Regions from separate parts of the Streptomyces sp. NPDC051738 genome, predicted to be linked through region 1. Evidence: riboswitches for the same ligand, from Rfam matches in the RefSeq annotation. Region 1 holds a riboswitch; each other region holds the start of a gene.
The links. A riboswitch is a leader RNA that binds a small molecule or an ion and turns the genes downstream of it on or off. The one in region 1 is predicted to bind cobalamin.

Region 1 (4,204 bases):
CGTTGAAGATCTTCGGGTACGTCTCCGACGGCACCTTCCAGTAGCGCTCATGCCGCCAGAAGCCCGGGGTGTAGATCGAGCAGAGCATCGGCCTGAGGGGATGGATCAGTGTGATGACGCGTTCGATCAGCACGAAGTACACGACGGTGAACAGCACGACAAGGAGGTCGGCCAGCACGATCCCCGACACACCGAGCGGCCCGTACAGCTCCGCGGCCGCTGAGACGAGCAGGGCGAGAGCGAAGGCGTAGATCCAGCGCGTCAGCAGGTACCACCCCATGGTGCCGGCGTTGTGCCTGTTCTTGGCGGGGAGGGCCCGCCGCAGCTGCTCACGGCTCTTGAGCCGGTCGAACCGGCTGTCCCGCAGGACCGAGCGGGGAATCTCGAAGCTGGGCGACCCCAGCAGCCCGACGCCTTCGCGGACCTCCCCGTCGACCGGCACCATGACCTTCGTCGCGAGGAGGCAGTCGTCGCCGGTCCTGCCCCGCGTGGGGTACGCGATCCTGTTCCCGAGGAAGTTGCGCGGCCCGATCGACACCCGGGACACGCGGAACGCGGTACTGGAGAAGTCGGCATTCATGATCGACAGGCCGTCCGCGACCATCGTCCCGCGTCCGACGGTGCTCAGATACGGCGTCTCGTGTTTCATCACGGTGCCGAAGTTCGACCCGGTCTGCTGGACGCGGGAGAGGTCGTACCCGAGGCCACGCAGGTAGTGGACGATGGCGGAGCTGTCACCGAACAGGCGCTTCAGCGCCTTCCAGTTGGTGAGGAGGGCGATCGTCCGGTGCACTCCGAAGTGGAAGCCGTACAGGCAGTAGGTCCTGCCCGGCGTGATGGTCAGGCCGAGCAGGCGGGGAACGGTGGCCAGGAAGAGGAGACCGGCGGGAATGGCGCCGAAGACGAGCACGAAGGACATCGCCAGGACCTCGACGTAGTACATCCCGTCGGTGAAGACCGCGGGTCCCGGCGCCAGAGCCGTGCTGAGCTGCGGGACCGCGACGAGCAGCGCGGCCACGCCGCCGACCGCGAGCGGCACGTACACGACCAGCGCGACCAGCAGTTGCAGAACGCTGTGGACCGCCCTGCGCACCGCACCGCAGCGGGCCTCGCCCACCACCTGGTAGTCCACGTCGGTCGGCTGCGCCGGGGAACCGTGCCAGTGCTCGCCGTCGGGTACCGCCTGCCCGCGGTGCAGAGCGGAGGCATGGCCGAGCTGGGCGCCGTCGCCCATCGACGTGTCGATGTCGAGCACCGTGGCCTCGCTGACCAGCACGTTCCTGCCGAGGGTGACCGGGCCCGTCTGGATCACTCCGGCGTGGGCCCGGTAGCAGGCGATGAGCGAGTCCTTGCGGATGACCGTGCCGGCGCCGATGGTGAGCAGGTCCGTGCACACGGGCACGCTCCGGGAGAGGACCAGGGCGCCGGGCCCGACCTTCGCGCCCAGGGCCCTGAGGTAGAGCAGATAGAGCGGCGAGCCACTGAACAGCGCCAGTGGATCCGACCGGACCATCGTCTTGACGATCCAGAAGCGGACGTACGCGAGGCTCCAGACCGGGATCTGCTGAGCCTTCCACCGGCCGACGAGCGTCCACTTCACAAGGATGGGAAGGACACACAGGACCAGGAAGGCCGCACCGCCGAACAGGGCCGACCGCAGGTACACGTCGAGCACACCTGATCCGGCGGAGATCCACTCGTAGCCTCGGGCGGTGCCGAAGGCGAGGACGTAGGTGTACCCCAGGAAGGCCAGGAACTGCAGCGCGCCGCACAGGAGGTACTGCCACCTGCCCGCCGGAGGCCGGGCCGGCACCGCAGCCGGGGCCGACGACTCCGGTTCCCGGACCACAGCCGACGGCTGCGTCCGGGGCATGGGCGGGGCTTCCGCGAGTGCCGTCGACAGGCTCCTGATCGTGGGGTGCCGATAGACGTCCTTCATCGACACCGACGGCAGGTCCGCACGTTTTCTGACGCGTGCGCAGAAGTGCGCCATCACCAGCGAGTCGGCGCCCAGGTCGGTGAAGAAGTTTCCGTCGACCGACACCCGCTCGGTCCGCACGACTGCGGCCAGCACGTCGGCGAGGGCTCTCTCGATCACGTCCGGTTCGCCGTGCCCGTTCGATAGGGCTGCGGCTTCCTCCGGAGCGAAAGGCAACGTTTCCACGGACTTGTTGGCCATCCCGTGGCCAGAACCACTCATGCTCTTGATTCGGCACCGAGAGGCGGACAGATCTCCACAATCGGAACTTCTTGCACACCTTCCTCCATCGGTGACCCAGTGCGCACATACAGTTGCGGTCGGAGGGCCGGGCTTGAGCCCGTCTTGGAGCGGGCGAACGACACTTTCACGCCCCCGAGGCGCGCTTGTCAGCCACCCTGTGCGGGCACTACTGTCACCACGCCTTGGTGAACGGGAAATCCGGTGTGATGCCGGTGCGGCCCTCGCCACTGTGAATCGGGAAGTCCGGCTCCAGCCCTCACGGGCAGCCACTGGGTCCTTCGGGACCCGGGAAGGCGGAGCACGGGCGGTGCTACCCGTCAGCCAGGAGACCGGCCAAGGCGCGTCAACCATCCACGAGGTGCTGGAGAGGGTCTGCCAAGCCATGCACATAGCCGAGGGTTTTCTTCCTCCGGCGCACGCGGTCGCCTGGGGCGTCGCGTCCGCTCCCTTCGTCGTCCACGGAGTCCGGTCACTCACCCGCGAGGTCAGGGAGCACCCCGAGAGCACCTTGCTCCTCGGCGCCTCCGGGGCCTTCACCTTCGTCCTGTCCGCGCTGAAGCTGCCCTCCGTGACCGGCAGCTGCTCGCACCCCACCGGCACCGGCCTGGGCGCCATCCTGTTCCGGCCACCGATCATGGCGGTCCTGGGCACCATCACCCTGCTCTTCCAGGCACTGCTGCTCGCCCACGGTGGCCTGACCACACTCGGCGCCAACGTCTTCTCGATGGCGATCGTCGGCCCCTGGGCCGGATACGCGATCTACAAACTGCTACGGCGCTACGACGTGCCGCTGATGGTCGCCGTCTTCTTCGGCGCGTTCGTCGCCGACCTGTCCACCTACTGCGTCACCAGCGTCCAGCTGGCCCTCGCCTTCCCCGACCCGAGCAGCGGATTCCTGGGCGCGCTCGGCAAGTTCGGCTCCATCTTCGCCGTCACCCAGATCCCCCTCGCGGTCAGCGAAGGCCTGCTCACCGTGCTCGTGATGCGGCTGCTGGTGCAGTCCAGCAAGGGCGAACTGACCCGGCTGGGCGTGCTCCTCACCAAGAAGCAGTCCGCGACCGAGACCGAGGCGGTGGCCCGATGAGCAAGAACACCAAGATCAACGTCCTGCTTCTGCTGGTCGTGGCCGCTCTCGCCGTGCTGCCGCTCGCGCTCGGCCTCGGGGACCACAAGGAGGAGCCGTTCACGGGCGCCGACGGTGAGGCGGAGACGGCGATCACCGAGATCAAGCCGGACTACGAGCCCTGGTTCTCGCCGCTGTACGAGCCGCCGTCCGGTGAGATCGAGTCGGCCCTGTTCTCCCTCCAGGCGGCGCTCGGTGCCGGTGTCCTCGCCTACTACTTCGGCCTGCACCGGGGACGGCGGCAGGGTGAGCTGCGGGCACTGGCCCAGCAGGACACCGAGGGCACGGCAGGTGGCGCCGCCAAGGAGTCCACGGCCGAAAGGGCCTGATCCCTCGTGCTGCCGATCGACGCGGCGGCGCACAGCAGTCGCTGGCGCCGCCGTCACCCCGTGGACAAGGCCGTGCTCGGGCTCGGCCTCACCGTGCTCGCCATCTCGCTGCCGCCGTGGCCAGGTGCCGCATTGGTCCTGGTCACCGCCCTCGCGGTCCTGCTGGGACCGGCGGGCGTGCCCGCGCGGCGGCTGTGGCGTGCGTACCGCGTGCCGTTGGGCTTCTGTGTGACCGGCGCGCTCACGCTGCTCGTCCAGGTCGGCGGGCCCGAGGGGTTCGTGTCCCTCGCCGACGACGGTGGGCTGCGCGCCGGGGAGCTGATGCTGCGCACCTCGGCCGCGTCTCTCGGGGTGCTGCTGTTCGCCTTCACCACCCCGATGTCCGACCTGCTGCCCCGCCTGGTCAGGGCCGGGGTGCCGGCACCCGTCGTGGACGTCGCCCTGGTGACGTACCGCATGAGCTTTCTGCTGCTGGACTCCGTGCGCCGTATCCGGGAGGCCCAGGCCGCCCGGCTCGGGCACACCAACCGG
Region 2 (4,204 bases), on a different contig from region 1:
GGCGGTGCGGGACGCGGCCGAGGCGTACGACGTCCAGGACGGTCAACGCGACCTGGGTGTCGGCCTGTTGCTCGACGACCGCGACGCGTCGGGCGACGGTGCGGCGGCCCAGCCGGTCCAGCGGGTGGTCGTCCAGGGTGACGGCACCGGAGTCCGGGGCGATGACGCCGGCGAGCAGACGCAGCAGCGTGGACTTGCCCGAGCCGTTCGGGCCGAGCAGACCGGTGACTGTGCCGGGACGCGGGGTGAGGCTGACGCCGTCCAGGATCAGGGTGCCGTCGGCCTTGCGGCTGACGCGGTCGGCGCGCAGTCCCGTGGCCGGGGTGGGGTCGCTCATCGGGTGCTTGCTCATCGGCTGCCCCGCTCCCGGTAGAGGACGAGGACGAACGCCGGGACGCCGATCAGCGCGGTCATCACGCCCACCGGCACCTCCTGCGGGTCGAGGGCGGTGCGGGCGAGGGTGTCGACCCAGACGAGGAGCACCGCCCCGGTGAGGGCGGTGGCGGGCAGCAGGCGGGTGTGTCCGGGGCCGGTCAATGGGCGGACGGCGTGCGGGAGGACCAGGCCGACGAAGCCGATCGCCCCGGCGGAGCTGACCAGAGCGGCCGTGAGTAGGGCGGTCGTACAGAGCAGCACCATGCGGGAGCGGGCCACGTGTACGCCGAGCGAGGCGGCGGCGTCCTGGCCGAACGCGAACGCGTCGAGCGCGCGGGCGTAACCGGCGCACACGAGCAGGGTCACCACCAGGGCCGCAAGCCCCACGCCCACATCGGTCCAGCCGGCCCCGCTGAGCGAGCCGAGCAGCCAGAACAGCACACCGCGTGTGGTCTCCGCGTCGGCCGCCGTCATCACCACGAAGGAGGTGAGCGCGGAGAACAACTGCATCGCGGCGACCCCGGCGAGCACCACCCGGTCCGTGGTGCCGCCGAGGGTGTGGCTGAGCAGCAGTACCAGCCCGAAGGAGACGACCGCGCCCAGGAACGCGCCACCGGAGACCGACAGCAGACCGCCGCCCGCGCCGAGGACGACGACCACGACCGCGCCGGTCGAGGCGCCCGAGGAGACGCCCAGGACGAAGGGGTCGGCGAGCGGGTTGCGCAGCAGGGACTGCATCACCGCCCCGCACACGGCCAGCCCGGCACCGCACACCGCGGCGAGCAGCGTGCGCGGGAGGCGCAGGTTCCAGACGATGCCGTCCCGGATGGGCGTCAACTCGCCCTGGCCCCAGCCGAGATGCGCGGCCACCGTCGCCCAGACGTCCCCGACGGCGATGTCCGCAGGACCGATGGTGATCGCCACGGCGACGGAGAGGACCAGCAGGACGAGACCGGCCGCCCACAGCAGCGTGCGGCGCAGGCCGCGCAGTGCCGCCGGGGCGACCTCCGACAGGGCGGTGCTCACCCGGCGAGGCCGTATTTGCGCAGGGCCGCCGCCACCTTCTCCACGCCCTCGACGGTCCGGATGGTCGGGTTCATGGCCTGCCCGGACAGCAGCACATACCGCTTCTCACGCACCGCGGACATGTTCTTCGTCACCGGGTCGGATTCCAGGAACTCGATCTTCCGCGCGGCCGTTTCGGCTGTCTGCTGCTTGCGGGACAGGTCGCCGATGACGAGGACGTCGGGGTCGCGGTCGGCGACCGTCTCCCAGTTGACCTGGGGCCATTCCTCGTGGGTGTCGTCGAAGGCGTTCTCGGCACCGAGTTCGCGGGTGATGACGCCGGGTGCGCCGCAGCAGCCCGCGAGGTACGGGGACTGGGAGTTGGCGAACCAGTACAGGAGGGTCACGTCCTTGGCGTCGAGTCCGGAGGTGGCCTTCTTCACCCGGGCCCGGAGGTCGGCGACGAGCTTCTCGCCCCGCTCCTCGACGCCGAAGATCCTTGCCAGGTCGGTGACTTCGCCGTAGACCGCGTCCATGGTGAGCGGTTCCGTGCGCGAGCCGTCGCCGTCGCCGCTGTTGTCCTTGCCCACGCAGTCGGAGGGGGAGAGGTAGGTGGGCACGCCGAGCTTCTCGAACTGCTCGCGGGTGGCCACCCCGCCCTTGCCGAGCGTGGAGGCGAAGGACGCGGCGACGAAGTCGGGTTCGGTGTCCAGGACCTTCTCGAAGGACGGGGCGTTGTCCGCCAGCCGCCGCACCTTCGCGTTGTCCTTCTCCAGCCCCTTCGCCACCGGGTCCGTCCAGGTGGCGGTGCCCACCATGCGGTCGGAGAGACCGAGGGAGAGCATGATCTCGGTGGTGCCCTGGTTGAGGGAGACGGCCTGCTGCGGAGGCGCCTCGACGCGGACCTTCTGCCCGCAGTTGTCGAGGGTGACCGGATATCCGGCGGGCTTGCTCCTGGTCGCGCTCCCGGTCGGTGAGTCGGAGGAGCCGCCGCAACCGGTCAGCAGGAGGGCACCGGTCAGGAGAACGGCGGCAGGACGGACAGGGCGTGCGAACGGCACGGGACTTCCTTCGGCGTCGAGGGCTCATGCGCGAAGCCCGGTCGTACGGTGCTCCCTCCGGCCGTTGACACTGCCGGAGGGTGCCAGCAGGTCTTCGGACTCGGGGTCGCCCGGACGAGGCGCCTTCCCGGACCGTGTTCACCGTCCAGTGGCCGTTGCCCCGCCCGTCGCCCTCACCGCTGCGCGTCAGCTCCGGATTCCCACCGGATTCCCTGACTCGTGTACGTACGGGTACGCACACGGGTACGACTGGCCTCGGCAAGCTACCACAGGCGCCTCAACCTCCCAGGTGGGGCCCACCTCGGGTGCTCAGGAGGGCTCGGTGCTCCCGAGTGCCCGCAGGATGCGCTCGGCAGCCAGCGTGGGCGTCAACTCGCCGTCCCTGACGCGCTGTTCGAGAGCCGGTGCGAGGGCCCGCACCGCCGGGTCGGCGTGCAGCCGGCCGAGGAGTTCGTCGCGGACCATGCTCCACGTCCAGTCGACCTGCTGGTCGCGGCGCTTGGCGGCGAGGCGCCCGGTCGAGTCCAGCAGGGTGCGGTGCTGTTCGAGGCGTTCCCAGACGGTGTCCAGACCGGTCGATTCGCGGGCGCTGCAACTGAGCACCGGCGGCGTCCAGACGGGATCCTTGCCGTGCATCAGCCGCAGTGCGCTCGCCAACTCCCGTGCCGCGGCGCTGGCGTCGCGCTCGTGCGGGCCGTCCGCCTTGTTGACGGCCAGCACGTCGGCCAGTTCCAGGACGCCCTTCTTGATGCCCTGCAACTGGTCGCCGGTACGGGCGAGAGTGAGCAGCAGGAAGGAGTCGACCATGTTCGCGACCGCGGTCTCGGACTGGCCGACGCCGACCGTCTCCACCAGGATCACGTCGTAGCCGGCCGCCTCCATCACCACGATCGACTCGCGCGTGGCCTTGGCGACCCCGCCCAGCGTGCCCGCCGTGGGGGACGGCCGCACGAAGGCCGCCGGATCCACGGCCAGACGCTCCATACGCGTCTTGTCGCCGAGGATCGAGCCGCCGGTACGGCTGGAGGAGGGGTCGACGGCGAGCACGGCCACCCGGTGCCCGAGCGCGGTGAGCATCGAGCCGAACGCGTCGATGAACGTCGACTTGCCCACGCCCGGCACCCCGCTGACACCGATCCGCCGCGCCCGGCCGCTGTGCGGAAGCAGCTCGGTGAGCAACTCCTGTGCCAGCGCCCGGTGTTGCGGACGAGTGGACTCGACGAGGGTGATGGCGCGTGCGATGATCGCCCGCTTCCCGTCGAGCACGCCTTTCACATAGGCGTCGACATCGATCACAGGTCGTGCCCGAGTCCGGTCGACAGCCGCCGCACCAGGTCGTACGCCGCGTCCGGGATCACCGTCCCGGGCGGGAAGACGGCCGCCGCACCCATCTCCAGGAGCGTCGGCACGTCCTGCGGCGGGATCACCCCGCCGACCACGATCATGATGTCCTCGCGCCCCTCCTCGGCGAGCTGCTCCTTCAACGCCGGTACGAGGGTGAGGTGGCCGGCCGCCAGCGACGACACCCCGACGATGTGCACGTCCGCCTCGACGGCCTGGCGGGCCACCTCGGCCGGGGTCTGGAACAGCGGGCCGACGTCGACGTCGAAGCCGAGGTCGGCGAAGGCGGTGGCGATCACCTTCTGGCCGCGGTCGTGGCCGTCCTGGCCCATCTTCGCGACCAGGATGCGCGGGCGGCGGCCCTCGGCCTCCTCGAAGTCGGACACCAGAGCGCGGGTGCGTTCCACGGACGGGGACTCGCC
Region 3 (4,204 bases), on a different contig from region 1:
CTGGGTAAATGGAAAACTTCTCGCTGATCCTCGCGATTGTGGTCGTGACCGCACTCGCGTTCGATTTCACGAACGGTTTCCACGACACCGCCAACGCGATGGCCACCACCATCTCGACCGGTGCGCTCAAGCCCAAGGTCGCGGTGGCCATGTCCGCCGTGCTGAACCTTGTCGGCGCCTTCCTCTCCGTGGAGGTCGCCAACACGATCTCCAAAGGTCTCGTCGACGAGACCGGCATCCGTCCCGAAGTCATATTCGCCGCGCTGGTCGGCGCGATCCTCTGGAACCTGCTGACCTGGCTGGTCGGACTGCCGTCCAGCTCCTCGCACGCCCTGATGGGCGGCCTGATCGGCGCCACCATCGCCTCGGCCGGCATCGGCGCGGTCCACGGCGACGCGCTCGTCACCAAGGTGCTGATCCCGGCGATCGCCGCTCCGCTGGTCGCGGGCATCGCCGCGCTCCTCGCCACGCGCCTGACGTACTCCCTCGGCAAGAAGGCCGACGGCCAGGCCTCCGCGAAGGGCTACCGCGCGGGCCAGATCGCCTCCGCCGGCCTGGTCTCCCTCGCCCACGGCACCAACGACGCGCAGAAGACGATGGGCATCATCACCCTCGCCCTGGTCGCCGGCGGCGCCGTCGCCCCCGACTCCGACCCGCCCATGTGGGTCATCCTCTCCGCGGGCCTGGCCATCGCGCTCGGCACCTACCTCGGCGGCTGGCGCATCATCCGCACGATGGGCAAGGGCCTGACCGACCTTCAGCCGCAGCAGGGCTTCGCCGCCCAGACCAGCGCCGCGACGGTCATCCTGGCCTCCTCCCACCTCGGCTTCTCCCTCTCCACCACGCACTCCGTCTCCGGCGCGGTGATGGGCGCGGGCCTCGGCCGCAAGGGCGGCGTGGTCCGCTGGTCGACGGCCACCCGCATGTTCGTCGCCTGGGGCCTCACGCTCCCGGCCGCCGCCCTGGTCGGCGCGCTCGCGGAGTACGTGACCGGCTTCGGCTCCTGGGGCACCGCCCTCGTCGCGATCTTCCTGATCACCTCCAGCGCCGCCATCTGGAAGATCTCCCGCCGCGAGGTCGTCGACCACACGAACGTCAACGAGACCGACGAGCCGGCCGGCGTGGTCACCACCGCCATCGCCGCCGTGACCCCGCCCCCGGCAGGCACGGCGACCGAGGACCTGTCGGCCACCGTGCCGGCCCCGGCCACCGAGCCGGCGCCGTCGAAGGCCTCCGTCTGACCTCCTCCCGGTCACTCCTCCTCAGTTACCCAAGGAAGTAGAAGCATGAAGATCGACTGGGCGGCCCTCGGCTCCGTCTTCGGCGTCAGCCTCGTGGTCACGGTGGCCCTCGTGGGCCTGTTCACCCTCGGCATCGCGGGCCTGTCCCGCCAAGAGAAGGCCACGGCTCAGGGCGGGTCGGCCGCGCTTGCGGTCACCGGCGCGTACGCCTGCTTCGCGGCCTGCGCGGCGGCCGTGGCGTACGGGATCTATCTGATCGTGGCCTGACGCGACAGCGCACGAGAACACCCGAGGTGCGGGACGGATCGCCGTCTCGCACCTCGCGTCTGTGTGGGCCTTCGCACACTCCCCCACCGCAGGTCAACGGCAAGTTGACGCCCTTTCCAACCCCGTGGTGGACTGCCCGAGCCATATACGGCGGCAGAAGAGGAAGTCCGGTGTGAATCCGGCGCGGTCCCGCCACTGTCACCGGGGTAGATAGCCCCGGGAGCCAGGAACTCTCGCCGTCGGTCTCGTCGAACCAGGGCGTGGACACCCTGAGTGAGGACATAACGCCATGCTCGCCTGCCGATCGACTTGCAGCGTCAGACCCTTGTCTGAACCGACGGTCGGCTGACCCCGATGCGTGCCGACCGCGTCTTCGCGTACGGCGCCGCCGCCGGACTTCTCGGTGATCTGCTGCTCGGCGATCCGCGTCGCGGGCATCCGGTCGCCGCGTTCGGTCGGGCCGCCGGGGCCGTGGAGAAGGTGTTGTGGCGGGACCACCGGGGGTGGGGCGCGCTGCACACCGCCATCTGTGCGGGCGGTGCCGTGGCGCTCGGTGCCGTGGCGCAGCGGGCCGTACGTCCGTCCCGTACCGCTTCCGTCGCGCTGACCGCCGCCGCCACCTGGGCCGTTGTCGGCGGGACCTCGCTCGCGCGTGAGGCCCGGGTCATCGGGCGTGCCCTGGAGGCGGGGGACATCGAGGGCGCCCGGGACCGGCTGCCGCATCTGTGCGGACGGGATCCGCAGGCGCTCGACGCCGACGGGATCGCGCGGGCCGTCGTCGAGTCCGTCGCCGAGAACACCTCCGACGCCGTGGTGGGGGCGCTCGTGTGGGGTGCCGTCGGCGGGGTGGCGGGGCTGCTCGGGTTCCGGGCCGTCAACACGCTGGACGCCATGGTGGGGCACAAGTCGCCCCGTTATCGGCGGTACGGATGGGCTTCGGCTCGGCTCGACGATGTGGCCGGGTGGTCGGGTGCGCGGCTGACCGCCGTCCTCGCGACGGTCGCCGGGGGCGAGCCCCGAGGGGCGGTACGGGCCTGGCGTGCCGACGCCACCAAGCATCCGAGCCCCAACGCCGGGCCCGTGGAGGCCTCGTTCGCGGGGGCGCTGGGCGTACGGCTGGGCGGGACCCTGTCCTACGGCGGGCGGGTCGAGCACCGGCCCGTGCTCAACGGGGCGGGGCGGACCGTCGCCGTCCATGACATCGAGCGGGCCGTACGGCTGTCGAAGCGCGTCAGTTGGCTGGCGCTCGGCGTCTGTGTCGCCGCGCGCAGCATCGTGAAGGGAAGTACGTCATGACGGGCGGTGGGCTTCTCGTCGCCGGCACGACCTCCGACGCCGGCAAGAGCGTCGTCACCGCCGGGATCTGCCGGTGGCTGGTGCGGCAGGGCGTCAAGGTCGCGCCGTTCAAGGCGCAGAACATGTCGCTGAATTCGTTCGTGACGAGGGAAGGCGCCGAGATCGGGCGGGCTCAGGCCATGCAGGCGCAGGCCTGTCGCGTCGAGCCGACCGCGCTGATGAATCCCGTGCTGCTCAAGCCCGGTGGCGAGCAGAGCAGTCAGGTCGTGCTGCTCGGGAAGCCGATCGGTGAGCTCAGTGCGCGCGGGTATCACGGCGGGCGGCAGCAGAAGCTGCTCGGGACCGTGCTCGACTGTCTCGCCGAGCTGCGGGAGACGTATGACGCGGTGATCTGTGAGGGGGCCGGCAGTCCGGCCGAGATCAATCTGCGGCGCACCGACATCGTGAACATGGGGATCGCCCGCAATGCCCGGCTTCCCGTGCTCGTCGTGGGTGACATCGACCGCGGGGGCGTCTTCGCCTCCTTCTTCGGGACCGTGGCGCTCCTCTCGCCCGAGGACCAGGAGCTGGTCGCCGGGTTCCTGGTCAACAAGTTCCGCGGGGACGTCAGCCTCCTGGAGCCCGGCCTCGACATGCTCCACGGCCTCACCGGGCGGCATACCTACGGCGTCCTGCCCTTCCGGCACGGCCTCGGCATCGACGAGGAGGACGGGCTGCGGGTCTCCCTGCGCGGGACGGTCCGGGAGTCGAACGTCGCCCCGCCCGTCGGCGAGGACGTACTGCGGGTCGCCGTCTGCGCGATCCCCCTGATGTCCAACTTCACCGACGTCGACGCGCTCGCCGCCGAACCCGGCGTCGTCGTGCGGTTCGTGGACCGGCCGGAGGAGCTGGCCGACGCGGATCTCGTGGTGGTCCCCGGCACCCGGGGGACCGTCCGCGCCCTGGAGTGGCTGCGGGAGCGCGGGCTCGCGGAGGCCATCCGGCGCAGGGTCGCCGAAGGGCGGCCCGTCCTCGGCGTCTGCGGTGGCTTCCAGATCCTCGGCGAGCACATCGAGGACGAGGTCGAGAGCCGACGCGGGCATGTCGAAGGGCTCGGTGTCCTGCCCGTCCGCGTCCGGTTCGCCCGCGAGAAGACCCTCACGCGGCCGGTCGGCGAGGCCCTCGGGGAGCCCGTCGAGGGGTACGAGATCCATCACGGGGTCGCGGATGTAGAAGGCGGGGAAGCGTTCATCTCTGATGACAAAGGACACAGCCTCGACGGCTGCCGGGTCGGGCAGACCTGGGGCACGCACTGGCACGGCTCGCTGGAGTCGGACGGGTTCCGGCGGGCCTTCCTGCGCGAGGTGGCGACCGCCGCCGGCCGTCGGTTCGTGCCGGCGCCGGACACGTCGTTCGCCGCG
Region 4 (4,204 bases), on a different contig from region 1:
CGAGCGACGGGCCGCCGCCCGACTCGTCGTCCTTCGCGGTGGCCGTCTCCTGCGCGGCCGTCTGCCGCTCGCCCGCCGTCGGTTCGTCCGCCGTCGGTTCCTTCGCCCCCGACACCTGCTCCCCGCAGCCCGACTCCGGATACCCCGAGATCGCGCACAACAGGGCGTTCGTGTCGTAGCGCAGGGGCTTGGCCACCGAGGCCAGGGCCTCTGCCGTGGTCGCGTCGGCGGCGACGCGGGCGCATGCCGTGCGGCGGGGCGGGGGCGTCTCGCCGGACGGGGCGTCGGCCTTCGTACCGAAGTCGATGACCAGCGCCACCCGCTTCTTGCCGTCCTGCGCGGGCGTTCTCGCGCAGATCACCTGGAACACGGCGGCGCCGCGCGGGAGGGCAGCATCCTTGGAGTCCTCGCTCACCGCGAAGCGGAAGCCCTGGACGTCGCCGTCGGACGGGCGGGCGGTGGAGGGGCCCTGGGTGGCATAGGTCCAGGTGTCGCCGTCGCGGTCCCAGAAGGACCAGTAGCGGTAGCCGGTCGCCTGGGCGGCCTGGGCCGCGCCGGTCAGGACGACCAGCGCGGCGCAGAGCAGAGCGAGGGTGCGGCGGATCACGGTCGCGGGTTCTTCTTGCGGGTGCTCAGCAGGAAGCCGATGCCGATGCCCCCGACCAGGCCGACGCCGATGATCCAGGTCAGGCTGACGCCGCCGTCGTCGTCCTGCTTCTCCTCAGACGCCTTCGCCGACTCCGACTCCGACTCGGATGTCGCGGTCCGCGGGGCCGGGCCCTGCGCGTTGAGCTGCTTGACCAGGTCCGTGCCGCCGAAGGCACGCGGGTCGGTGCCCGTCGCCTCGGCGGCGAGGATCAGCTGGGCGTAGGCGGCGGGGCCACTCTGGGCGGCCCACTGCGCGGCGTTCTTCTCCAGCCAGTTCAGGGGCTTCTGGGCCGCGGCCGCACCGGCCTCGGCGGCGAGCGCGACGACCGCGTCCGCCGTGTTGCCGTAGTCGGGCTGGTCCTCGGCGCCGGCAAGGGCGGACTTCAGGTAGCCGTCCTTCTCGACCGCCTTCGCCAGGTACGCGGCACCGTTGGCTCCGGCCTGCTCCGCAGTGAGGTCGGAGGCGCCCGCGCAGGCGACATCCTTCTTCTCGCCGGCCTTCACCGACAGCATGCCGGTGCCCAGCGTGCCGACGACGGCCGCCGCCGTCGCGTCCGCGTTGGCCGCGAGCTTGCCCTTCTTGTCCGGCTGGTAGGCGAAGGCACCGCCGTCCGCGCACGGCAGGGCGAGCTTCACCAGGGCGTCGGAGGGCGACTTGCCGTCCTTGCGGACCTCGGCCGGGTCGCCGCCGGCGGCGTCGAGCGCGCCGATCACGACGGACGTCGAGTTGGCGTCGCTGGCCCCGCCGGGCGTGTAGCCCCAGCCGCCGTCCTTGTTCTGCACGGACTTCAGCCAGGTCACCGCCTTGCCGATCTCCTTCTCGTGCCCGCCGACCGAGGCCAGGCCCTGGACGGCTGCGGCCGTGCTGTTGGTGTCGACCATGGTCTTCGCGTCGCACGCCTTGGCGGGCTCCGCGCGGAACGCCGCGAACGCCCCGTCGGCGCACTGCTGCCCGGCCAGCCAGTCGATCGCCTTGACGGCGGGCTGTATGCCCACCCGGCTCTGCGCGACCAGCGCGAGGGACTGGCGCCAGACGCCGTCGTACGTCGGGTCGCCGGTGCCGTACAGCCCGGCGGGGAGCGTGACGGACGGGGACGCGGACGGGGAGGGGTCGGCGGCGACTGCGGGCGCGGCAGAGGCGGTGCCGATCACGGTGACGGCGGCCAGGGCCGCGGCGCTGCGGCGGACGTACATGATCGGCGGATGCCCTTCCCTAAGGGGAACCGGGCAGCACAGGGGGGACCCCGGGCGGCTCGACTCCGTATACCTCGACGGTGCCGTGCTCCGGCCGGTTGCCGGGGCACGTGAGCCGGTCACGTATCCGTACGGGGCGATCCGGCTCACCGGCGTTCGACGACCGGTTCACGGTTGCGGGTCAGCGCCGGATTTGCACCGGCTTCCCCCTGTACGGGTGTGATGACGACGCCGTCACTCTACCCGCCCGTAACTCTGAGGCTGAGGGGCGCCTGTGCGGGCGGTAGCTTCGGGCGTGAGGGAAGCGACAGGGGGGACCGTGGGGAGACTGCTCGGGGCGGGGCGTACCGCCGACGTGTACGAGATCGACGAGGCGTGGGTGCTGCGCCGGTACCGGGAGGGGTACGGGGACGCGCTCGCCGAGGGGGTGGTGATGGGGCATGTCCGCGAGCACGGCTTTCCGGTGCCCCGGGTGCGGCTCGCCGACTCCTCGCGGACCGAGCTGGTGATGCAGCGGCTGTCGGGGCCGACGATGCTGGGGGCGCTGACCGAGGGGACGATGGGCGCGGACGAGGCGGGCGGCATCCTCGCCCGGCTGCTGCGGCGACTGCACGGCGTCCCCGCGCGCGGAGCGCAGGGCGGCCGTGTCCTGCACCTCGACCTGCATCCGGACAACGTCGTCCTCACGCCCGACGGCCCCTACGTGATCGACTGGGACAACGCGGCCGAAGGCGACCCCGGCCTCGACTGGGGCTCCTCAGCGGTGATCCTCGCGCAGGTCGCCGTAGGCGACGAGGCCCTCGCCGAACCCGCCCGCGCGCTCCTCGCCGCCCTCCTCGCCGACCCGTCCCACCTCACCGAGAGCGGCCTCACGGAGGCGCTGCGCCGCCGCGCGGTGAATCCGACGATGACCCGGCGGGAGGTCGAAGTGCTGGGTGAGGCGGAGGAGTTGGTCCGGTCGTTCATGGCTTGGGCGGGCGCGGGGTAGGTCCGGCGAAGGCCAGATGGAGGACCCGGGCGGACAGGAGCCAGGTGCCGTCCGGCGACCTGCGGAACGTGTCCTCGTAGGAGCCCACCTGGACCGGAGATCCCGGCGGCACAGGGCCGCCCTCGTGGCCGTCGACCCGGTACGTCGTGAAGTACGAGGTCGCCGTTGCCGTGTCCGGGGAGGCCACCGTGACCAGGACGTTGGACATCATGCGGCGGGAGAGCCGGTCGGCGGGGCGGGAGCCGAAGTACTGACGGAGGGCGTCCCGGCCCTTGACCAACCGTTCGCCCTCCGGCCAGGCCCAGCTGCCGTCCTCGGTGAACAGCTCGGCGACGGAGGCCGGTTCACCCAGGTCGAGGCGGTGGACGAAGTCGATGATGACGCGCTCGCAGGCGCGTTCGGCGAGCAGCCGGTCCAAAGAATCCATGGCGTTCATGGCGATCTTTATACGGCCACGTACGCCACCGGCTCGCTCCCCGCCACCGCCTCCGCCCGCCCCAGCTTCACCAGCCGCCGCAGATGGGCTTCCGCCTCCGCGATCGCGATGTTCCGTGACGCGTACGGGATTTGGTCCCAGGGCCGGTTCCACTCCATGCGCTCGGCGAGTTGCCAGGGGGTGAGGGGCTCGGCGAGGAGGGTGAGGAGGTCGGTGAGGCGGGACTCGTGATGGAGCAGCAACTGCCGTACGCGGGCGGGTGCGTCGGTGAACGCGTGCTGGTGGGCCGGGAGGATCTCGGCGGGGGCGAGGCGGCCGACGCGTTCCAGAGAGGCGAGATAGTCGCCGAGGGGGTCGGTGACGGTCGTGTCGTCGGGGTCCTCGTACAGGCCGATGTGCGGGGTGATCCCGGGGAGCAGATGGTCACCGGAGAACAGGCGTCCGTGGCCCGGGAGTCGGGCCGGGTGCTCCTCCTCCAGGTGCAGGCAGACATGGCCGGGGGTGTGGCCCGGGGTCCAGATCGCGCGCAGGCGGCGGCCGGGGAGGTCGAGGAGTTCGCCGGGGACGATCTCGCGGTCGGGCAGGGCGGGGGCGAAGCCGGGCAGCGTGCTCGGGCGGCGCGCGGTGCGCAGGGGCGCCACATGGGCGTCGGGGGCGCCGGCCGCGGTGAGCTTGGCCGCCATGTAGGAGAACCAGCGCTCGGGGTGGGTCGCCCGGGTGCGCCGTACGATCGCCGCGTCCGCCGCGTGCATCGCGATCCAGGCGCCGGAGGCCTCGCGCACCTTGGCGGACAGGCCGTGGTGGTCGGGGTGGTGATGGGTGATCACGACGCCGTGGATCTCGGCGGGCGCGGTGCCGCAGTCCGCGAGGCCCTCGGCGAGGGTGTCCCAGGAGGCCGGGTCGTCCCAGCCGGTGTCGACGAGCACCGGGCCTCGGTC

Region 2: another riboswitch for cobalamin. It lies ahead of ACIA8X_RS31325 (ABC transporter substrate-binding protein); the one in region 1 lies ahead of ACIA8X_RS09965 (energy-coupling factor ABC transporter permease).
Region 3: another riboswitch for cobalamin. It lies ahead of ACIA8X_RS19805 (cobalamin biosynthesis protein); the one in region 1 lies ahead of ACIA8X_RS09965 (energy-coupling factor ABC transporter permease).
Region 4: another riboswitch for cobalamin. It lies ahead of ACIA8X_RS32205 (prenyltransferase/squalene oxidase repeat-containing protein); the one in region 1 lies ahead of ACIA8X_RS09965 (energy-coupling factor ABC transporter permease).

The regions. Positions count from the first base shown of each region.
Region 1 covers NZ_JBITCM010000003.1:464,694-468,897, forward strand. Annotated here, with positions in the region: gene ACIA8X_RS09960 (Pls/PosA family non-ribosomal peptide synthetase) at 1-2,179, opposite strand, end outside; cobalamin riboswitch at 2,388-2,574, shown strand; gene ACIA8X_RS09965 (energy-coupling factor ABC transporter permease) at 2,604-3,305, shown strand; gene ACIA8X_RS09970 (energy-coupling factor ABC transporter substrate-binding protein) at 3,302-3,673, shown strand; gene cbiQ (cobalt ECF transporter T component CbiQ) at 3,680-4,204, shown strand, end outside.
Region 2 covers NZ_JBITCM010000015.1:108,020-112,223, forward strand. Annotated here, with positions in the region: gene ACIA8X_RS31315 (ABC transporter ATP-binding protein) at 1-352, opposite strand, end outside; gene ACIA8X_RS31320 (FecCD family ABC transporter permease) at 349-1,401, opposite strand; gene ACIA8X_RS31325 (ABC transporter substrate-binding protein) at 1,398-2,441, opposite strand; cobalamin riboswitch at 2,509-2,695, opposite strand; gene meaB (methylmalonyl Co-A mutase-associated GTPase MeaB) at 2,751-3,737, opposite strand; gene scpA (methylmalonyl-CoA mutase) at 3,734-4,204, opposite strand, start outside.
Region 3 covers NZ_JBITCM010000007.1:472,423-476,626, reverse strand. Annotated here, with positions in the region: gene ACIA8X_RS19815 (anion permease) at 9-1,241, shown strand; gene ACIA8X_RS19810 (hypothetical protein) at 1,287-1,508, shown strand; cobalamin riboswitch at 1,624-1,764, shown strand; gene ACIA8X_RS19805 (cobalamin biosynthesis protein) at 1,863-2,804, shown strand; gene ACIA8X_RS19800 (cobyric acid synthase) at 2,801-4,204, shown strand, end outside.
Region 4 covers NZ_JBITCM010000016.1:24,356-28,559, forward strand. Annotated here, with positions in the region: gene ACIA8X_RS32200 (SCO2322 family protein) at 1-607, opposite strand, end outside; gene ACIA8X_RS32205 (prenyltransferase/squalene oxidase repeat-containing protein) at 604-1,842, opposite strand; cobalamin riboswitch at 1,956-2,098, opposite strand; gene ACIA8X_RS32210 (phosphotransferase) at 2,162-2,830, shown strand; gene ACIA8X_RS32215 (nuclear transport factor 2 family protein) at 2,805-3,257, opposite strand; gene ACIA8X_RS32220 (MBL fold metallo-hydrolase) at 3,275-4,204, opposite strand, start outside.